One region of the Brachybacterium sp. NBEC-018 genome, then DNA from elsewhere that is predicted to be linked to it. Evidence: predicted binding sites of a transcription regulator. Region 1 holds the regulator's gene; each other region holds the start of a gene.
What was found. The regulator HrcA, encoded in region 1, represses chaperone genes, less so after heat shock. The targets are predictions, from matches to a motif close to TTNGCACTCGNNNNNNNCGAGTGCNAA.
Positions count from the first base shown of each region.

Region 1 (7,277 bases):
CAGCGTCGGCACCACCGCGATCGACAAGCGGCCCGTGGACGGCCCCGTCGCGATCGGCGAGCTGGGCCTGTACGCGGACGTCCAGGCGGACCGCGCCCACCACGGCGGGCCGGACCAGGCCGTCTACGCGATCGACGCCGCGGAGGCCGAGCACTGGTCGGCGCAGCTGGGGCGCCCGATCCCTGCGGGCGGCCTCGGCGAGAACCTGCGCGTGCGCGACCTCGCGGTCGACGACCTCGAGATCGGGGCGTGCGTGCGCGCGGGCACGGCGCTGCTCGAGGTGACCGCACCGCGCACCCCGTGCATGACCTTCCAGCGGTGGATGGGCACGGACGACTTCCGCGCCCGCTACCACGAGCGCGGCCGCACGGGGGTCTACTTCCGGGTGCTCGAGCGCGGCGAGGTGCGCGCCGGGGACGAGCTCCTCGTGGAGTCCGTGCCCGGGCACGGCGCGACGGTCGCCGCCGTCTACGCGGGCGCCCGCGACCGCGACCTCACCCGCAGCCTCGTCCGCTGGGCCGATGCCGCCGGCGTCGCCCTGCACCGCGAGCTCGAGGCCCGCGCGCAGCGTCATCTGAAGGACGAGCGGTGAGCGCCGCGGGCGGTCGCCGGGACCTCTCCGTCTACATCCACGTGCCGTTCTGCGCGGTGCGCTGCGGCTACTGCGACTTCAACACGTACACCGCGACGGAGCTCGGCGGGGGCGGATCCCAGCGCGAGTACCCGGACAACGCGCGGCGCGAGATGGACCTCGTCCTCGCCGACGACCGCGCCGCCGGATACGAGTACGAGCAGGTCTCCACCGTGTTCTTCGGCGGCGGCACGCCCACGCTGCTGCCCGCCCCGGACCTCGTCTCCATGCTCGACCACCTCCGGGGCCTGATCCCCCTCGCCCCGGGCGCGGAGGTCACGACCGAGGCGAACCCCGACTCCGTCACCCCCGAGTCGCTGCGGGTCCTCGCCGACGGCGGCATCACCCGCGTCTCCTTCGGCATGCAGTCCGCGGTGCGCTCCGTGCTCGCGACCCTGGACCGCACCCACGACCCCGAGCGCGTGCCGCAGGTCGTGCAGTGGGCGAAGGACGCCGGGCTCGCCGTGAGCCTCGACCTCATCTACGGCACCCCGGGGGAGACCCTCGCGGACGTCGAGACCTCCGTGCGGGCGGCCCTGGCCTGCGAGGTCGACCATCTCTCCGCGTACTCCCTCATCATCGAGGGCAACACGGCCATGGCGCGGCAGCTGCGCAAGGGCGAGATCGCGGAGCCCGACGGCGACGACATGGCGGACAAGTACGAGCTCGTCGACGACCTCGCGAGCGCTGCGGGCCTGTCCTGGTACGAGGTCTCGAACTGGGCGCGCACCCCCGCCCACCGCTCCCGGCACAACCTCGCCTACTGGCGCGGCGGCGACTGGTGGGGGATCGGCCCCGGGGCGCACCGTCATCGCGACGGGCTGCGCTCGTGGAACGTCAAGCACCCCAGCCGCTACGCCGCACGGCTCGCGGAGGGGGAGCTGCCCGTGCAGGAGTCGGAGACGCTCGATCCGGCGACCCGGGCCACCGAGCGGATCCTGCTCGAGCTGCGGATCGCCGACGGCCTGCCCGTCGAGGCGGTGCCGGAGCAGACCCGCGACCAGATCGCCGTGCACGCCGCGCGCGGTCACCTCGACCCGGCGGCCCTCGAGACGGGCCGGCTGGTGCTGACGCGGAACGGACGCCTGCTCGCCGATGCCGTCGTCCGCGACCTCGTGCCCTGAGCCGAGGCCCGCGCCCGCACGTGACGGAGCCCCCGTCGGTCCGAGGACCGGCGGGGGCTCCGTGCCGGGTGGGCGATGCGGCGCGGGGCCGCGGGGCTCACTTCACCAGGCGGATGTTCAGCGGGTAGTTCCACCAGATGCCCTGGTTGGCCTTGACCGCGCCGATGATCGCGAAGATGACGTGCAGCAGCGCCGGGACCCACACGAGCGGGAAGAGGATCGAGCCGATGCCGAGGGTGACCACCGCGAGGATCGTGATCACGATGGAGAGCACGACCTCCGCGATGACGGTCGCGATCGCGGCGTTGAGCGACTCCGCGGCGTTGTAGCGCACGTAGCGGTCGCGGTCCTTGTAGACCAGGAAGATGATCAGCGGACCGACCCAGCCCAGGAAGCCCGCGCCGATGACGTAGCCGAGCACGGCGGAGAGCTGCGCGAACATCGACCACATGCGCGAATCGGAGGGGCTCACGGGCTGACCCGAGAGCGGTCCGTCGTAGGCGCCCGAGAAGCCGGGGGGCAGCGGCGCGGCCGACGGGTGCGCGTCGCCGGTGTAGCCCTGGGGGCCACCCTGCGGCGCCCCGTACGGTGCCTGGCCCGCGCCGGGCTGCCCGCCGCCGTAGGGCTGGTGCCGGGCACCCGGCTGCTGCCCGGCCGGCGGGGCGCCGGCGGCACCGTCCGCGGCAGGTGCCTGGTAGGGCGAGGGCGCGCCGTACGGGGACCCCGTGCCGGCGGAGGACGGCGCCCCGTAGGGCGACTGCGGCGCCGAATACGGCGAGGAGGCGGCGGTGTCCCCGGCGGCGGGCTGGGAGCCCGGGCCCTGGCCGGTGCCGGGCGCCGGATGCGACGCGGGCTGCTCGGCTCCCGAGCTCTGCGGGGTGCTCTGGTCCGGATCGGTCGCGGGACGACCGCCGAAGGGATCGTGCGGGTACTCGTTCTGGCTCATGGCCCCTCCTCGGGAACGGCGCCGGCGGGACCGGCGATGTCGTGAACAGGGTCCAGCCTACGGAGCGCGGGCGCCCACGTCACCGTGGCGAGCCGCCGGGGCGCCCGGGGGACATCCCCCAGGCGCGCGGGACCGCCGGGGGTCAGGAGTCGACGGTCACGAAGTCGATGAGCTCCTCGATGCGGCCCGAGAGCGTCGGCTCGACGTCGGCGTAGGAGCGCACGGTGGCGAGGATGCGCTGCCAGCCGCGGGCGATGTCCGCCTGGTCCTCGTGGGGCCAGCCGAGCGCGGCGAGCGTGCCGACCTTGATGTCGGTGCCGCGCGGCACGTGCGGCCAGGCGGGGATGCCCACGCGGGCCGGCTTCACGGCCTGCCACACGTCGATGTACGGATGCCCGAGCACGAGGACGTTGCCGCGGGCCCCGGGCTGCGCGAGCGCCTCCTGCGCGATCCGGGTCTCCTTGGAGCCCGTCACGAGGTGGTCGACGAGCACGCCGATGCGGCGGGTCGGGGAGGGGCCGAACTCGCGGATGCGCTCCACGAGGTTGTCCGCGCCGTCGAGCAGCTCGACGACGACGCCCTCGATGCGCAGGTCGTGGCCCCAGACCTTCTGGACGAGCTCGGCGTCGTGCTTGCCCTCGACCCAGACGCGGGAGGCGCGGGCGGTGCGGGCGCGGGCGCCCTCGACGTAGACGGAGCCGCTCGCGGAGCGCTTGGGTCCCGCGGGGGCCTGCCTCGCGACGGCCCGGGTGAGGACGACGGGCTTGCCGTCGATCATGTAGCCGGGCCCCAGCGGGAAGGAGCGGACCCTGCCGCGGCCGTCCTCGAGCTCGACGACCGTCTCCCCGGCGATCTTCTCGACCCGCAGGATCGCCCCGGTGAAGCCGGTCGAGGCCTCCTCGACGACGAGGCCGCGCTGGGCCGGCACCTCCCGGGAGGCGGGGCGGCTGCGGTGGTGGGACGGCGGACCGGAGGCGAGCACGTCTCGGCTGTAGCGGTCGGGGAATCGCGAGGTCGGGGCAGGCACGCCCGGCACGGTACACCGGCATCGGCGCCGTTCCGGGGCACCACGCTGGGGCGGTGGGAGTGGCAGTCGGAGCGGCGGTCGGGACGGCGGCCGCCTCAGGCGGGGTGCGCCCCGGACCCGGCCCACAGCCGCACCGCGGCATAGCTGCGCCACGGCCGCCAGCTCTCCACCACGGCAGGGTCCTCACCCGCGCCCGCGGCGACCATCGCGCGCCGCAGCACGGCGTCGGAGGCGGGGAAGGCGTCCGGATCGGTGCCGGCCCGGATCGCGGCGCAGGCGAGGGTCCACGGGCCGATGCCGGGCACCGCGGCGAGCTCCTCCGAGGTCGGCGCCCGGTCCGGGAGATCCGCGAACAGCGCGGCGGTCGCGAGCACGGTGCGGGTGCGGGACCGCGTGAGGCCGAGCTCGTCGCGCAGCCGATCGGGGTCGACCCGGGCGAGCACCGCAGGACGAGGGAACCGGCGCAGCGGGCCGACGGGCGTCGCCGCCGTCCCCTCGCCGTGCGCCGCGAGCAGTCGGGCGCCGAACAGGCGGCCGGCCGCCAGGGAGACCTGCTGGCCGAGGACGATGAGGACCACCGCCTCGAAGCGGTCCGGGTAGCGCGTGATCCGCAGCCCGGGCCGCGCGGAGACCTGTGCGGCGAGCACGGGGGAGCGGGAGAGGTGAGCGTCGATCGGCGCGAGGTCCGCGTCGAGGTCGAACCAACGGCGCACCTGCGCCTGCAGATCCGCGAGCACGGCCGGGTCCTCGGCGGGGGTGCGCAGGGCGATGCCGTCCGCCCGCGGGGTGAGCGTGACGGGCACCGGGCCGGCCGGGCCGGTGAGGAGGCGGGTCTGGGCACCGTGCGACGGGTCGAGGTGGTCCAGGCCCGTGATCGTGTGCGCCACGAGGGAGCCCCACGCCGCGGCGGCGTCGAGGGGCCCGCGGGAGGGGACGAGGATCTCGGTGCTCAGAACAGCCGCGCCCCGTCCTCCGCGGAGGGCTCCTCGAGGGCGAGCAGGGCCCGCTTGCGCTCGAGACCACCCGCGTAGCCGGTGAGGGAGCCGTCGGCCCCCACGACGCGGTGGCAGGGGACGATGATGCTGATCGGGTTGTGGCCCACGGCCTGGCCGACCCGCTGGGCGAGGCCGGGCCCGCCCAGCTCGCGGGCGATCTCGCCGTACGTGATGGTCGTCCCGTACGGGATCTCGCGCAGCCGGGCCCAGACCCGTTCGGAGAACTCGCCGCCGGCGGTGCGGACGGGCACGTCGAAGTCCGTGCGCTCCCCGTCGAGGTACTCGCCGATCTGACTCGCGACCGCGGCGAGCACGGGATCCTCGCCCGCGGCGACCTCGGGCCCCCCGCTGCCGGGAGTGAAGGGATAGGTGTGGCCCGGGAAGTAGAGGCCCACGAGCGCGTCGCCCTCGGCGAGGGCCGTGAGCGGGCCGAGGGTGCTCGGCAGGACGGCATGGCGTGCGGTCATCGGGACCTCCTGGATCTCCGTCGTCATGCACGGTAGTCGCCCGCCGGCGCCGAGGTGTGAGGCGGGCGGGCGAGGCGGTCGCCCGCCGGGGTGCACGCCCGTGGCGAACGCCTCCCGGGGAGGGGTCCCGGGGACGCGTAGGATTGGCACTCGGCGGCCCCGGGTGCCAGCGTCTCTCCGGCACCCGCAGCACGGCCGCCGCACGGCACCACCGCAACACGGACCAGGGAGGTGAGAGGGACGGATCCCCGCAAGCTGCAGATCCTCGGCGCGATCGTCGAGGACTACGTCGCGACCCGCGAGCCCGTCGGCTCGAAGTCCCTGCTCGAACGGCACGAGCTCGGCGTCTCCGCCGCGACCGTGCGCAACGACATGTCCGCCCTCGAGGAGGAGGGGCTCATCACGCAGCCCCACACCTCCGCCGGCCGCGTCCCCACCGACAAGGGCTACCGCGCCTTCGTCGACCACGTCGCGGCGATCAAGCCGCTCTCCACCCCCGAGCGCCGCGCGATCCGGGCGCTGCTCGAGGACTCCGGCGACGTCGAGGAGCTGCTCGCCCGCACGGTGCGGCTGCTCGCCCAGCTCACCCAGCAGGTCGCCATGGTCCAGTACCCGGCGCGCCGGCAGGCCCGCATCCGTCACGTGGAGCTCGTGAAGGTCGCCGAGTCCCTGCTGCTCGTCGTGCTCATCACCGAGTCCGGCCGCGTGGACCAGCGCACCATCCCCGTCACCCCGGGGCGCTCCGCGGAGCACTACGCGGGCATGCGCGACGCGCTGAACCGGGCGGTCGCGGGCCGTGAGGTCACCGATCTCGCCGCCCCGCTCGGGGAGCTGCTCGAGACCGTGCCGCCGCTCGACCGTCCGGCGGTCGTGGAGGTCTCCGAGGCGCTCGTCGCGCTCGCGGCGAGCCGCGCCGAGGGCCGGATCATGATGGCCGGCACCGCGAACCTCGCCCGTTCAGCCGAGGACTTCTCCCGGGACGTCGAGCCGCTGCTCGACGTGCTCGAGGAGCAGCTCGTGCTCCTGCGGCTGTTCACCGAGATGCACGCCTCCCCGGGCGCGGTCGAGGTGCGCATCGGCTCCGAGCTGCGCGACCAGGCGCTCAACCAGGCCGCGGTCGTGGGCGCCGGCTACGGCGCGGGATCGCACGTCGCGATCCTGGGCCCCTCCCGCATGGACTACGTCACCGGGATCTCGACGGTGCAGGCGATCGCCCGCTACGTCTCCCGCTTCCTCGCATGACCCTCCTCCTGAACGCACCCCTCCCGACCACGCAAGGACCCACCAGGTGAACGACGACTACTACGAGCTCCTCGGCGTCTCGAAGGACGCCACCACCGAGGAGATCAAGAAGGCGTACCGGAAGCTCGCCCGTTCCCTCCACCCGGACGTCAACCCGGACCCGGAGGCCGCCGAGAAGTTCAAGAAGGTCTCCCAGGCCTACGAGACGCTGTCCCACGAGGACAAGCGTCGCCAGTACGACATGGGCGGCGGCCCGGGCATGGGCGGCGCCGGATTCGGCGGCTTCGGCGGCGCGGGCGGCTTCGACATGGGCGACATCTTCGACATGTTCGCCGGGGCCGCCGGCATGGGCGGCCGCGGTCGCGGCCAGGGACCGATCCCGCGCCGGCGCCGCGGCGGCGACGTGCTGCGCCGCGCCACGATCGACCTCCGCGACGTGGTCTTCGGCTCCGAGCAGAAGGTCTCCTACCGCACCGCCGTGCTCTGCGAGCGCTGCGACGGCTCCTGCAGCGAGCCGGGCACGAGCCCCACCCGCTGCACCGCCTGCAACGGCTCCGGCCACGTGCAGCGCGTCGCCCAGTCGCTCCTGGGTCAGATGGTGACCATGGCGCCCTGCCCCACCTGCGAGGGCCACGGCGACGTCATCGAGTCGCCCTGCACGGCCTGCTCCGGCCACGGCCGGATCTCCCAGCAGCGCGAGGTCACCGTCCGCATCCCCTCGGGCGTCGAGACCGGCACGCGTATCCAGCTGCGCGGCGAGGGCGAGGTGGGCGAGGCCGGCGGCCCCGCCGGCGACCTCTTCGTCGAGCTCTCGGTCAACGACCATGAGACCTTCGCCCGCTCGG
Region 1 is NZ_CP100650.1:2,494,824-2,502,100, forward strand. Features, by position in the region: gene NLU66_RS11285 (MOSC domain-containing protein) at 1-592, shown strand, start outside; gene hemW (radical SAM family heme chaperone HemW) at 589-1,755, shown strand; gene NLU66_RS11295 (DUF4870 domain-containing protein) at 1,853-2,701, opposite strand; gene NLU66_RS11300 (DUF3097 domain-containing protein) at 2,844-3,737, opposite strand; gene NLU66_RS11305 (DNA-3-methyladenine glycosylase family protein) at 3,824-4,681, opposite strand; gene NLU66_RS11310 (methylated-DNA--[protein]-cysteine S-methyltransferase) at 4,678-5,190, opposite strand; gene hrcA (heat-inducible transcriptional repressor HrcA) at 5,422-6,432, shown strand; gene dnaJ (molecular chaperone DnaJ) at 6,479-7,277, shown strand, end outside.

Region 2 (7,277 bases), 1.0 Mb from region 1:
CACAGACGCTGACCGATGAGGCTCACGATGACGAGGAACTCGAGGACCACGCCGAAGACGACGCCGGCGAGCAGGGCCGCCCCGATCACGATCGCCGGCGGGGAGAAGGTCCGGGTGGGCAGGGACTCCTCGTCGACACGGGGGCCTCCGGCCACGGAACCGCCTCCTGCCACGCAACGATCGGACACATCGGACCCGCACATCCTAGGTCCCCTCCCTGACGACCGGGACGCACCGCCACGGTCCGGGCGGGCGGGAGGGGTCACCGCGAGATCCCGCCCGCCCGCACCGCGCTCAGTCCCGGCGGGCGTCGTCCCCCAGGAGCCCCCCGGCGGGGGTGAGCACGCTCGCCGTGTCCACGGCGCGAGCATGGGCGAGGTAGCGCACGTGGTCCTCGTAGCGGTCCAGGACGTCCGCGGCGATCCGCGTGCGGCTGAGCCCGTGGACGCCGTACCCCTCGGAGCCGTTCTGGGTGAACACCTCGAGCCGCTCGTAGGTCGCACGGTCCTGCGCCACCCGGGCCCCGAAGTTCGCGGCCGGGGTGGTCACCGGGGCGACCCGGTAGAGGAAGTCGCGGTCCTCGTCCATCGCGATGAGCAGGGAGGTGACCGTGATGCCGGTGGACGGGTCGGCGGCGCTCGAGACCTCGGCCCGATACCCCTGGGCCTCGAACTCGCGCGCGACGTCGGCCAGGGCGGGGCCGACGGTGGCCTCGGCGAACTGCGCCACGGACCGGGTGCTCGGGAGGGAGCGCAGGTCCGCGAGCCGCTCGCGGAAGGAGCGCTCGGGCGCCATGCCGCCGTGGGCGGCGACTCCCGCACGTCGCAGCACGCGCCCCTCCCGCTCCGCCCGCTCCATCCGCAGCGCCTTCGAGAAGCTCACCATGACGAGGTGCGCGACGACCGTGACCGGCAGGCCGAAGATGAGGGTCGCGTACTCCATCGTGGTCACGCCGCCCGCGACGAGCATGGCGATCGTGAGCACCGCGGTGAGCACCGCCCAGAAGATGCGCAGCCACTTCGGGCCGTCGTCGGCGGGATCGGGGATCGTCGAGGAGAAGTTGCTCATGACCATCGCGCCGGAGTTCGCGCTCGTGAGGTAGAACAGCAGACCGGAGAGCGTCGCCAGGCCGATGAGGAAGCCCGCGCCGGGGAACATCTCCAGCAGCGCGTACCAGCCCTGCTCAGGGCTGTCGATCGCGAGCTGCGCGAAGGCACGGGCCGCCGGGGTGCCCTCGAGCACCACGGACAGGGCGCTGTTGCCGAAGATCGTCACCACGAGCAGGTCGCACAGCACCGGTGCGGTGATCGCGGCGATGACGAACTCGCGCAGGGTGCGGCCCCGGGAGATCCGCGCGAGGAACAGTCCCACGAAGGGCCCCCAGGCGAGCCAGAACGCCCAGAAGAAGAGGGTGGCGCCGGCCATCCAGTCGGAGCCGCCCTCCTGGTAGGCCATCGTCTGGAAGGTCCGGCCGGGCAGGGTCGCGACGAAGCGGCCCACGTTCTCCACGATCGCGTTCAGCAGGAACGCCGTCCGCCCGGTGACGAGGAGGTACAGCAGCAGTGCGGCCGCGCACCACAGGTTCAGCTCGGAGACGAGGCGGATGCCCTTGTCCACGCCGGAGGTGCAGGCGGCGACGGTGAGCACGACCGCGACGACCACGAGGGCGATCTGCAGGCCCAGCCCCTGGGGCAGGCCCAGCAGCAGCGAGAAGCCGACGTTCAGCAGCACCACGCCGATGCCCATCGAGGTCGCGACGCCGAACACGGTGCCCAGCAGCGCGAGGACGTCGATGAGGTCGCCGGCGGCCCCGCGCACGCGCCTGCCCAGCAGCGGGTAGAGCGCCGCGCGGATGGACAGCGGCATCCCCCAGCGGTAGGCGAAGTAGCCCATGGCCATGCCGAGCAGCGCGTACATGGCCCAGCCGGCGACGCCGTAGTGGAACATCGTCCACACCACGGCGTCCTGCAGCGCCGCGGCGGATTCCGGGGCCGCGTCCGGCGGCGTGACGAAGTGGGAGATCGGGCCGGTGACGGAGTAGAAGAGCATGTCGATGCCGACGCCGGCGGCGAAGAGCATCGCGACCCAGGTGAAGAGCCGGTACTCCGGGCGGGAGTGGTCGGGTCCCAGGCGCACCTTCCCCTCGGGGGACAGCGCGACCCAGAGCACGAAGAGGATCACCGCGGTGACGGTCAGGACGTAGAACCATCCGAGGTCCTCCGCGATCCAGCCGACCACGCCGTGCATGGTGGTCGCGGCCTGGTCGGGGGCGAGGATCGCCCAGAGCGAGAAGGCGAGGATGACCGCGGCGGAGACCCCGAGCACCCGGCGGTTCACGCGCACGCCGGAGGGCGTGGCGAGCTCGACGGGACCGCGGGAGAGCTCCTCGCGGGCCACCGGGGGCCGCTGCGTCTCCTTCTCCTCGCGGCGCTCGAGCCGGCTCTCCGCGCCGAGGCGCGAGCGCACCGCGTCGCCGGCGACCCGCTCGGGGCCCCGGGGGTCCTGGTGCGCGGTGGGGGCGGGAGGCTCGGTGCCCCTCCCGCTCGGGGTGCTCTCCTGCTGGGGTCCTGTCACGGGCTGCCTCCATGTGCTGGGTCGACTCGAACGCGGTCGGGCGACGCAGGGCACGGGGTGGCGTGGGGCAGCGGTTCGGGATGAGGACCGGCGGACCGCGGGCTCCCTCGCCGCGCGCTCCGACCTCTCAGCAACCTATCCCTGAACTCCCAGGAAGGACAGGGCGGTGGGAGCGGATCACTGGTGATGTCCCTCGCCACCGGCATCACCGCAGGTCACGGAGGTCGCCGCCGCCGTCGGGCGGGAGCGGTTGCCGGCGATTGCCCGTTGACGAGGGGCGCGCGCACGAGGACGGCCGGTCGATCCGAGGATCGACCGGCCGTCCCGGTGGGGCGAGGGGGCTCAGGCCTCCTCGTCGTCCTTCTTCTCGATGACGAGCGTCTCGGTGGTGAGCACCAGCGCCGCGATCGAGGCGGCGTTCCGCAGCGCGGAGCGGGTCACCTTGACCGGGTCGATGATGCCGGCCGCGACGAGGTCGACGTACTCGTCGGTCGCGGCGTTCAGGCCGTGGCCGGCCTGCGCGTCGCGCACCTTCTCGACGACGACGTAGCCCTCGAGGCCCGCGTTCTCCGCGATCCAGCGCAGCGGCTCGACGACGGCGCGGGCCACGGCGCGCACGCCCACGGCCTCGTCGCCGGAGAGCCCGAGGTCGCCCTCGAGGACGGTGGACGCCTGGACGATGGCGCTTCCGCCACCGGCCACGATGCCCTCCTCGATGGCCGCACGAGTCGCGGAGACCGCGTCCTCGATGCGCATCTTCTTCTCCTTGAGCTCCACCTCCGTGTGGGCGCCCACCTTGATGACGGACACGCCGCCGGCGAGCTTGGCGAGACGCTCCTGGAGCTTCTCGCGGTCCCAGTCGGAATCGGTGTTCTCGATCTCGGAGCGGATCTGCGCCACGCGATCGGCCACGGCCTGCTCGTCGCCGGCCCCGCCCACGATCGTGGTGGAGTCCTTGGTGATGACGACGCGCCCGGCGTGGCCGAGCACGTCGGTGCCCACGGACTTGAGGTCCAGGCCGAGGTCCGCGGTGACGACCTGCGCACCGGTGAGGACCGCGATGTCCTGGAGCATCGCCTTGCGACGGTCGCCGAAGGCCGGGGCCTTCACGGCGGCGCCCTTGAAGTTGCCGCGGATGCGGTTGACGACCAGCGTGGACAGGGCCTCGCCGTCGACGTCCTCGGCGATGATGAAGAGCGGCTTGCCGCCCTCCACGACCTTCTCGAGCAGCGGGAGGATGTCGGCCACGGCCGAGATCTTGCCCTGGTGCAGCAGCACCTGGGCGTCCTCGAGCACGGCCTCCTGGCGGTCGCCGTCGGTCACGAAGTGCGGGGAGATGAAGCCCTTGTCGAACTGCATGCCCTCGGTGAAGTCGAGCTCCATCGCGGTCGTGGAGGACTCCTCGACCGTGATGACGCCGTCCTTGCCGACCTTGTCGAACGCCTCGGCGAGCAGCTCGCCGATCTCGCGGTCCTGGCTGGAGACGGCCGCGACGGACGCGATCTGCTCCTTGCCGTCGACCGGGATGGACAGCTCGCCGAGCTTCTCCGAGACGGCCTCGACGGCCTTCTCGATGCCCCGCTTGAGCGCGGCCGGGGCCGCACCGGAGGTGACATTGCGCAGACCCTCGTGGACGAGCGCCTGGGCGAGCACGGTGGCGGTGGTGGTGCCGTCGCCGGCGACGTCGTTGGTCTTGGTGGAGACCTCCTTCGCCAGCTGTGCGCCGAGGTTCTCGTAGGGGTCCTCGAGCTCGATCTCACGGGCGATGGTGACGCCGTCGTTCGTGATCGTGGGGGCGCCCCACTTCTTGTCGAGGACGACGTTGCGGCCCTTGGGGCCGAGCGTCACCTTGACGGTGTCGGCGAGCTTGTCGACGCCGCGCTCGAGGGCGCGGCGCGCCTCCTCGTTGTACAGGATCTCCTTGGCCATGGATCAGGCCTCGATGATCGCGAGGATGTCGCGGGCGCCCAGCACGAGGAACTCCTCGTTGCCGTACTTGAGCTCGGTGCCGCCGTACTTGGAGAAGACGACCTTGTCGCCGACCTTGACGTCGACCGGGATGCGGGCACCCTTGTCGTCGAAGCGGCCCTCGCCGACGGCGACGACCTCGCCCTCCTGGGGCTTCTCCTTCGCGGTGTCCGGGATGACCAGGCCGGAGGCCGTGGTCTGCTCGGCCTCGAGCGGCTTGACGACGACGCGATCCTCGAGGGGCTTGATGGAGACCGACATGCGGCTCACTCCTTCATAGAAGAATGGACTCTGCTGAGTTCTGGGCGGAGGGACCCGGTGTCCTGGACGTCGTCGCGGTGCCGACCGGGACGGGACCCTCACGGCAGCCTCTGGCACTCTCGGCCTTCGACTGCCAACGGGACCACTCTAGGACCGTCCTGGCACTCATGCAAGACGAGTGCTAACGGCCGGACGTCCGCCCCCGGCGAACTCCTCTGCGCCCCAGGTCACACACTTATTGTGAACCTGGCAACTGGACATGACGGAACCCGTGACGACCCGTCCGCGCCCGCGTACAACAAGAGGGACACGGCCGCACCGGAGACCCCGGGCGGCCCGTACGAGGACCGATCCACCAGGAGACCCCCATGACCTTCCTCCGCAGCCTCTCCACCGCCCTCGGCCGCATGGCCGACCGCATGCAGGGCCAGGACGTCGAGCGGCACAACGCCGTCGTCGGCAACCGCATGGGCGGCGACGTCGCCGCCGTGACCCAGGCCCGCACCTCCCAGGGCGTGAGCCCCCTCGGCCTGGGCCGCTGACCGCCCGTCGCTGATCGACGACCGCTGAGTGCCGGACGCGGGGCTCAGCGCCCCGCGGCCTCCGCGATCGCCCGCACCTGGTCCGACCCGAACAGGTAGACCGGCACGGTCACGTCCCCGAGCGCGTCCCCCGCGCTCGGCAGCACCGAGGTGACGACGCGCGGGGCGCCCTCCCCGACCTCGACGAGGCTCGCCCCGCTCAGCGCGAGCGCCCGCTCGCTCTCCCCCGCCCCCAGCGGGTCCACCACGTTCGTGACCCCAGGGGCGACGTGCACCGGCACCCCGCCGATGCTGCCGCTCATCTCGTGGTGGTAGTGCCCCGCGAGCACGATCCGCACATCGCTCCCCGCGAGCACCCCCGCGAGCTCGTCGAGCGGCTCGAGGTCGAGGCTGCGCAGCAGCGGCGTCGCCGCCACGAGCGGCGGGTGGTGGATCGCGAGCACGGTCCCGCCCGCCGCGGGCTCCGCGAGCACGCCGCGCAGCCAGTCCAGCTGCTCCGCCGTGAGCTCCCCGTAGCCCGCCCCCGGCCGGCTCGAGTCGAGCACCACGACGCGCCCGCCGCCCGCGAGCGCGTGCACCCGGTCCTGCACCTCCGTGCCGCGCGCCCCCGGGCCCCGCACCGCCGCGTAGGCCGCGCTCACGTCGTGGTTGCCCATCGTCACCACGAGCGGCGCGCCGAGGCGCTCCGCGACGGGGTCGAGGATCGCGTGCAGGCGCCGGTAGGACTCCTCCGTGCCGTCCTCCGAGGCGTCCCCCGTGTGCACCACGGCGTCCACGGGACCGATCGGGCCGAGCGCCGCGAGCAGGCCCTCGAGCGCCGCGCCGGTGTCGATGCGGTCGTAGTGGCGGGCGGCGGGGTCGCCGTAGAGGTGGGTGTCCGTGATCTGGAGGATGCGCATGCGGGCACCGTAGCGAGCGGGGGTGTCCCGCGGGTGAACGGGAGCACCCGACCCGGGCGCGCGGATCCTCTAGCCGAGCGCCCCGACCCATTCGTCGGAGCCGTCGGTGAACCGCTGGTGCTTCCAGATCGGCACCTGCGCCTTGACCTCGTCCACGAGCGCGTCGCACGCCGCGAAGGCCGCCTTGCGGTGCGCGGCGGCGACCGCGGCGACGAGCGCGCTGTCCCCGATCGCGAGCGGTCCGTGACGGTGCGCCACCGCGAGGCGCACCTCCGGGAAGCGCTCCGCGATCCCCGTCGCCACCTGCGCGAGGACCTCCTCGGCCGACGGATGCGCCGTGTAGGTGAGCGCCGTGACGCCCCTGCCCTCGTCGTGGTCGCGGACCACGCCGTCGAAGGTGACCACGGCGCCGCAGCGCGGATCGGCGACCGCCTCGACCATCGCGGCGACGTCGATGACCGCGGTCGTCACCGCGGCGTGCCGGAGGCGCTCCACCGCCTCGCCCATCGCGGGATCGCCGGCGCTCACGCGTGCCCCGCCCCGTCGCGCTGCTCGAGCAGGTGGTCGAGGATCGGGTCGAGCACGGCGATGCCGTCCTTCACGCCGCCGCGGGATCCCGGCAGGTTCACGACGAAGCAGCGGCCGGCCATGCCGGCGAGGCCGCGGCTGAGCAGCGCCGCGGGCGAGGCGGCCTCCCCGCGCCGGCGCACCGCCTCGAGCACGCCCGGCATCTCCCGCTCGATGAGGGGCGCGGTCTGCTCGGGCGTCACGTCCCCGGGGCCGATGCCGGTGCCGCCGGTCGTGACGACCACGTCGGCCCCCGCGTCGAGGCCCCGGCGGATCGCGGCGCCCACCTCGGGGCCGTCGGCCACGACCTCGCGGACGACGGGATCCAGTCCCCGGCCCTCGAGCCAGGAGACGAGCAGCGGGCCGGTGCGGTCCTCGTAGGTGCCGTCGGCGGCGCGGGTCGAGGCGACGACCACGTGGGCCCGGCCGCGCAGCGCGGGCGGCGGCGCGTCCCCGTCGCGGGCGG
Region 2 is NZ_CP100650.1:3,497,850-3,505,126, forward strand. Features, by position in the region: gene NLU66_RS15910 (hypothetical protein) at 1-155, opposite strand, end outside; gene betT (choline BCCT transporter BetT) at 295-2,574, opposite strand; gene groL (chaperonin GroEL) at 2,917-4,503, opposite strand; gene groES (co-chaperone GroES) at 4,507-4,803, opposite strand; gene NLU66_RS15930 (hypothetical protein) at 5,172-5,345, shown strand; gene NLU66_RS15935 (metallophosphoesterase family protein) at 5,390-6,244, opposite strand; gene NLU66_RS15940 (molybdenum cofactor biosynthesis protein MoaE) at 6,314-6,751, opposite strand; gene NLU66_RS15945 (MogA/MoaB family molybdenum cofactor biosynthesis protein) at 6,769-7,277, opposite strand, start outside.
Region 2: the regulator HrcA is predicted to act here: its motif matches at 4,962-4,988, upstream of groES (co-chaperone GroES).

Region 3 (7,277 bases), 1.1 Mb from region 1:
CGGTCCTCCGCGGAGACCATCTCGAGGGTCAGCTCGTCGTGGTTGCGCAGGAAGGTGCCCCACTGGGCGCCGCGGGGGATCGACGGGGTCTGCGCCATGATGTCGATGATGTGCCGGGCGGAGCCCTCGCGCAGGGCGTAGAACAGCCGCGGCATCACCGGGAAGTGGAAGCACATGTGGCACTCCGGGGACTCCTCGGAGCCGAAGTACTCGACCACGTCGCTCGGCCACTGGTTCGCCTCGGCGATGATCACGCGGCCCGGCCAGTGCTCGTCGACGAAGCCGCGCAGCTCCGCGAGGAAGGCGTGGGTGGCGGGGAGGTTCTCGCCGTCGGTGCCCTCCTCCTCGTAGAGGTAGGGGATCGCATCCGCGCGGAAGCCGTCGATGCCCTTGTCCAGCCAGAACCGCACGACGTCGAGCATCGCCTGCCGCACGGCGGGGTTCTCGAAGTTCAGGTCGGGCTGGTGGGAGAAGAAGCGGTGCCAGTAGAACTGCCGGCGCACCGGGTCGAAGCTCCAGTTGCTCTCCTCCGTGTCCACGAAGATGATGCGCGCGTCCTGGTACTTCTCGTCGGTGTCCGACCACACGTAGAAGTCGCCGTACGGCCCCTCGGGGTCGGAGCGGGACTCGAGGAACCACGGGTGCTTGTCGCTCGTGTGGTTCATCGGCAGGTCGATGATGACGCGGATCCCCCGGCGGTGCGCCTCGGAGACGAGCCGCTCGAAGTCGGTGATCGACCCGAACTCCGGCAGCACCGCCTCGTAGTCGGAGATGTCGTAGCCACCGTCGCGCAGCGGGGACGCGAAGAAGGGCGGCAGCCACAGGCAGTCGATGCCCAGCCACTGCAGGTAGTCGAGCCGCTCGATGAGCCCGCCGAAGTCGCCCGTGCCGTCCCCGTTGCCGTCCGCGAAGGCGCGCACGAGCACCTCGTAGAACACGGCGCGGCGATACCAGTGGGGGTCGTAGTCGACCCCCGGTCCCTGCGGGGTGAACTGGGCGGAGTTCAGGGGCATCGGTTCCTCCAGGGGGAGTCGTGACCGCCGCGGCGTGCGCGCGGGGGTCGCGGGCGATGGCGACACGGTACTGCGCCGGCGGCCCCCGCCGTAGCATGGGCCCGATCATCCGGGGGACGGGGAGACGCATGAGCGAGCAGTGGGGCCCGCAGGGGCCGACGTCGGCCCAGCAGGGCCATCCGAACGGTCAGGGCCCGCAGGGTCATCAGGGCGGGTACCCGCAGCCGCCCGCGCCCCCGCAGGGCCGCCGCTGGGGGATCTGGATCGCCGTCGGCTGTCTCGCCCTCCTGCTCGTGCTGCTGCTCATCGCGACCATCGGCGGCGTCGTCTACCTCGTGGGCCGCGACGGTCGCGAGGACCCGCCCGCGACGACCAGCGCCCCCGCGACCGTGACCTCCACCGGCACCACCTTCACGCTGACCCATCCCGACACCTGGGCGGAGGGCGAGCGCACACCGGACACCGGCATGGAGCTGAACCTGCGCCGCACCGCCGGCCAGCAGGAGGACGACGACGGCATGCAGCACGGGGACAACGTGACCGTCTACCAGTTCCAGTCGGAGCGGCAGGCCGTCGCCGAGTGCCGCTGGCAGGCCCCGTTCCTGGGGTGGGGCTTCGACGACCACGAGGACGCCGAGGAGCTCGACCGGACGGAGGTGGGCGGCGCCCCGGCCGCGCACCACCGGGTGCACGGCACGTGGGACGGCCAGCCGGTCGTCGCGGAGACCTGGTGCCTGGACGTGGACGGCGGCGTGCTGCAGATCGTCGCGGAGACCTACGGCGCGGAGGAGATCTCCTCCGAGGAGGCCCAGATCGTCTCGAGCCTCGTGGTCACCGCGGGCTGAACGGGCCGGCTCAGTCCTCCTGCCAGCTCCAGTCCTCGAGCAGCTGACGCGCCGCCTCGGGCTGCTCCTGCTCCGTGGCCGGCGCCGACTCCGTGAGCACGGCGATCGCGGCGGTGCCGTCGGCCGCGCAGACCAGATCGGCGCGATAGGCGTCCACGGGCACGGCCTCGAGGGTGCGGCGGTCCGTGGTGCGGCCGTCGAGCGGCGGGGGATCGGCGAGATCGGTGCCGACCTGGGCGAGGCCCTGGGTGAGCGAGCCGGCCTGCAGGGCGTCGCACAGGGCGGAGGGCCCGGTGCCGTCCTGCGAGCGGAGGATCGCGATGCGCTGCGTGGAATCCGCGGACTCGAGGCCGGCGACGAGGGTGAGTCCCGCGCCCGCGGGCGCGCTGCGGGCGCCCCAGCCGGCCGGGGCGACGGTGGTGAAGCTGCCGCCGTCGATCGCGGTCCCCACCGGCTCCTCCCGGGCGATCGCCATGCCCACGCCGACCGCCACCCAGAGCGCGGAGACCACGAGGAAGGCGATCGCGCCGGCCCGCCGTCGCGGATCGTCCCGGAGCGAGCGCAGCAGGGCGCGTGCGCGTCCCGCGCTGCTCGTGCCGCCGCTCATGGTCCCCTCCTCCGTCGGCCCCGCCCCACGCTAGACCGAGAGCGCCCCGTGCCCGCGCGCGTTGTGGACAGCCGGCGGGCAGCGCCGCGGGCGGGCCTCAGCCCCGCTCGACCCGCCAATCCACCGGTGCGGCGCCCTGCTGCTCGAGCAGGGCGTTCACCTGCGAGAACGGCCGGGAGCCGAAGAACCCGCGGGAGGCGGAGAGCGGGCTCGGGTGCGGCGAGGCCACGTGCGGCACGTCCCCCAGCATCGGCACGAGGGACTGCGCGTCGCGGCCCCAGAGCACGGCGACGAGCGGACCGCCGCGCTCCACGAGGGAGCGGATCGCGAGCTCGGTGACCTCCTCCCAGCCGCGGCGGCGGTGCGAGGCAGGCGCCCCGGGCCGCACGGTGAGCACCCGGTTCAGCAGCATCACGCCCTGCTCCTGCCAGGCGGTGAGGTCCCCGTGGGAGGCGGGCGGGATCCCGAGATCGGCCTCAAGCTCCTTGTAGATGTTCACGAGCGAGCGGGGTAGCGGGCGCACGTGCCGCTCGACCGCGAACGAGAGGCCGATCGGGTGCCCCGGGGTGGGGTAGGGGTCCTGGCCGACGATCAGCACGCGCACGTCCGCGAGCGGGGTGGTGAAGGCGCGCAGCACGTCCTCGCCGGCGGGCAGGTAGCCGTGTCCCGCGGCGACCTCCTCGCGGAGGAAGCCGCCGATCCCGTGGATGCGCTCCTCCACGGGGGCGAGGGCGCGGGCCCAGTCCTCGGCGAGGGTCTGCGAGAGGGGTCGGGGAGTGCTCGGCATGGTCCCAGTGTGGCAGGGGCGACAGGTCCCCGCGGGGCGGGCGGCGCGCCGCCGACGCCCGCCCCGTGCGCCGCCGTAGGGTCGATCCATGCCCGCCGAGCTCCCCTCCGATCCGTCCGCGTCCGCCCTCTCCGAGAGCGACCGCCGGATCCTCGAGCTCGAATCGCGCACCTTCCGCTACGTGGGGGCGAAGGAGCGGGCGATCCGCGAGGAGATCGGCATCTCCCGCATCGCCTACTACGTGCGTCTGAACGCGCTGCTGGACTCCCCGGACGCGCTCCGCGCGGCCCCCGCGCTCGTGCACCGCCTGCGCGGCCGGCGCGTCTCCGCGGACCCGACCTCCGCCGCCGCGCAGGACCCGGGCCAGGTGGCCTGAGCCGCCGCATCCGACGGGACGCGGCGCGTGTGCTCCCGCGACCTCCCCGGCCGAGCTGGTTCAATGGGCCCGTGGCAGATTCCCAGTACCCCTACCCGCCCGACCGGTTCGACGACGAGGCGGACGCCTCCTCGTTCCACGGCGCCCACCGCGCCGAGGAGCCGTTCTGGCGCCAGAACCTGGTCTACATCGTCATCATCGCGGCCGCGTTCGTGACCCTGGTGGTGCTGCTGTTCGTGATCGGGAACCTCGGTCGCGGCGGGGACGAGCGCTCCGCGGATCCCACGACCCCGGCCGCCTCCTCGCAGGCCGCGCAGAGCGACGGCGGCGGCGACGCCTCGGAGTCCCCGGCCGCCGAGGCCGACAAGTCCACCCCGGTCCTCGTCGTCAACGCCGGCGGCATCAACGGCCTGGCCGGGACCTGGCAGAGCACCCTCGAGGACGACGGCTGGGAGAAGGTCGACGTCGGCACCGCGGACAACCGCCAGCAGGAGGCCGTGGTCTTCTACCGCGACGAGGCGGACGCCGCGAGCGCCCAGGCCCTCGCGGACGCGGTGGGCGCCGGCGAGGCCCGCCAGAGCGACGAGTACGACGCGAGCATCACCTTCGTGGCGGTCGAGCAGCCGGCCGACGACTTCGGCTCGGGCGACGGCGAGGGCTGAGCGCCCGGCAGAGCCCCCGAGGACGGGCCGCCCACGCCGACCGGACAGCACGTCCGGGGCGCAGGGCGGCCCGTTCTGCATCAGCCCGGGAACCGCGCTGTGCTCGAGGCGAACGGGGTTAGCACTCTCAGGGCGAGAGTGCTTATGATGATCTGGCACTCGGTGCACGGGAGTGACAGCTCTCCGCGTGCCGGGCCCTGAACATTCCGATCCCGTGAGGGATCCGCCGCCGTGGGACAGGAACACGGTGTCGGATGCCGTCCGTCGCGGGCACTGGATCGGGTGGACATCACAGACACGGGAGAGATTCCACCATGGCCAAGCTCATCGCTTACGACGAGGAGGCCCGTCGCGGCCTCGAGCGCGGGATGAACCAGCTCGCTGACGCCGTCAAGGTCACCCTCGGCCCCAAGGGCCGCAACGTCGTCCTCGAGAAGTCCTGGGGCGCCCCCACGATCACCAACGACGGCGTCTCCATCGCCAAGGAGATCGAGCTCGACGACCCGTACGAGAAGATCGGCGCGGAGCTCGTCAAGGAGGTCGCCAAGAAGACGGACGACGTCGCGGGCGACGGCACCACCACCGCCACCGTCCTCGCCCAGGCCCTGGTCAAGGAGGGCCTGCGCAACGTCGCCGCCGGCGCCAACCCGATCGCGCTCAAGCGCGGCATCGACAAGGCCGTGGCCGCCGTCTCCGAGACCCTGCTCGCGCAGGCCAAGGAGATCGAGACCAAGGACCAGATCGCGAACACCGCCGCCATCTCCGCGGCCGACCCGGCGATCGGCGAGCTCATCGCCGAGGCGCTCGACAAGGTCGGCAAGGAGGGCGTGATCACGGTCGAGGAGTCCAACACCATGGGCCTCGAGCTGGAGCTCACCGAGGGCATGCGCTTCGACAAGGGCTACATCTCCGCCTACTTCGTCACCGACGCCGACCGCCAGGAGGCCGTGCTCGAGGATCCCTACATCCTCCTGCTCTCCTCCAAGGTCTCCGCCGTCAAGGACCTCCTCCCGCTGCTGGAGAAGGTCATCCAGTCCGGCAAGCCCCTCGCGATCATCGCCGAGGACGTCGAGGCCGAGGCTCTCGCCGTGCTCGTCGTCAACAAGCTCAAGGGCTCCTTCAAGTCCGTGGCCGTCAAGGCCCCCGGCTTCGGCGACCGCCGCAAGGCGATGCTCGAGGACATGGCGATCCTCACCGGCGGCCAGGTCATCTCCGAGGAGGTGGGCCTCAGCCTCGAGACCGCCGGCCTCGAGCTGCTCGGCCAGGCCCGCAAGGTCGTCGTCACCAAGGACGAGACCACTATCGTCGAGGGCTCCGGCGACGCCGAGCGCATCGCCGGCCGTGTGAAGCAGATCCGCACCGAGATCGAGAACTCGGACTCGGACTACGACCGCGAGAAGCTCCAGGAGCGACTCGCGAAGCTGGCCGGCGGCGTGGCCGTCATCAAGGCCGGCGCCGCGACCGAGGTCGAGCTCAAGGAGCGCAAGCACCGCATCGAGGACGCCGTGCGCAACGCGAAGGCGGCCGTCGAGGAGGGCGTCGTCGCCGGTGGCGGCGTGGCCCTGCTGCAGGCCGGCAAGGACACCTTCGACAAGCTCAGCCTCACCGGTGACGAGGCGACCGGCGCCAAGATCGTGAAGATCGCGATCGAGGCCCCGCTCAAGCAGATCGCCGTCAACGGCGGCCTCGAGGGCGGCGTCGTCGCGGAGAAGGTCAAGAGCCTCCCCGTGGGCCAGGGCCTCAACGCCGCGACCGGCGAGTACGAGGACCTCCTCGTCGCCGGCATCATCGACCCCGTCAAGGTCACCCGCTCCGCGCTGCAGAACGCGGCGTCCATCGCGGGCCTGTTCCTCACCACCGAGGCCGTCGTGGCCGACAAGCCGGAGCCCGTCAAGGCTCCCGCCGGTGGCGACGAGATGGGCGGCATGGGGGGCATGGGCGGCATGATGTGATCCAGCCCCACGGCTGATCACCTGCCGCTCGACCCGAGCGCACAGCGGGCCCCGATCCTCTCCGGAGGGTCGGGGCCCGTCTGCATCCGCTGGGGCTCAGCGCAGTGAGCGCAGGTAGCGACGGCGATAGATCTGCTGCAGCACGAGCGCGACCGGGAACAGCGGCCGATACCGGCCGCGGGCGGCCGCCGTGACCGAGCGCAGGGTGAGGACCACGGCGCCGTCGCGCGCCCGGTGCAGGATGAAGGCCTCCTCGCCGCGCACCGGATGCCCCTGGCGGGTCGTGTAGGACAGGGCCACCCGGTCCTCACCGTGCACCACTTCGAGGACCTGCGCCGGTTCCCGCACGCGCAGCGGCCCCAGGCGGGCGATGATCGTCAGCTCCTGGCCCGGCGCGGGCGGCCCGGTGTCGGGCGCGAGCGAGAAGCCGCTGCGTGTCTTCACCGCCCAGCCCAGCAGGTCCGCCGACGCCCGCTTCCAGCACTCCTCCCCGTTCCCGATGACCCGGGATGCCGTGGCCACCCGCCCCGGCATCTCCCGCGGCACGACGGGCCACGTGTCGGAATCGGGGGCGGTGACACCGGGATGGTCCCAGGTGACTTCTCGGGCTCGTGCCATCCCCGGAGCATAGAGCGGCCCTCGTCCCGCCGATGGGACGATGGTCCGATGACCTATGAGATCCAGGAGTCCCTCGTCGTCCCCGTCCCTCCGGCGGAGGTGTACGCCGCGGTCAGCGACGTCACGCGCACGGGGGAGTGGAGCCCGCAGTGCCGGCGGTGCACCTGGGACTCGGACGCCCGCGGCGTCGGCGCCCGCTTCACCGGGGACAATCGCACCCCCGAGCGCGAGTGGAGCACCACCTCCGAGGTGGTCGCCGACGAGCCCGGGGAGCACTTCGCCTGGTCCGTCGGCCCCGGCCGGGTCGTCTGGGGGTTCCGGCTGCGCGCCGTCCCGGAGGGCACCGAGCTCACCGAGTACACGCGCACCACGCCGCAGCTCCTGGAGGTCTTCACGGAGCGCTACGGCGACCGCGCC
Region 3 is NZ_CP100650.1:3,601,176-3,608,452, reverse strand. Features, by position in the region: gene treS (maltose alpha-D-glucosyltransferase) at 1-1,013, opposite strand, end outside; gene NLU66_RS16410 (hypothetical protein) at 1,142-1,858, shown strand; gene NLU66_RS16405 (hypothetical protein) at 1,869-2,465, opposite strand; gene NLU66_RS16400 (uracil-DNA glycosylase) at 2,563-3,252, opposite strand; gene NLU66_RS16395 (DUF3263 domain-containing protein) at 3,341-3,628, shown strand; gene NLU66_RS16390 (LytR C-terminal domain-containing protein) at 3,700-4,290, shown strand; gene groL (chaperonin GroEL) at 4,605-6,242, shown strand; gene NLU66_RS16380 (DUF1990 domain-containing protein) at 6,339-6,860, opposite strand; gene NLU66_RS16375 (SRPBCC family protein) at 6,909-7,277, shown strand, end outside.
Region 3: the regulator HrcA is predicted to act here: its motif matches at 4,409-4,435, upstream of groL (chaperonin GroEL).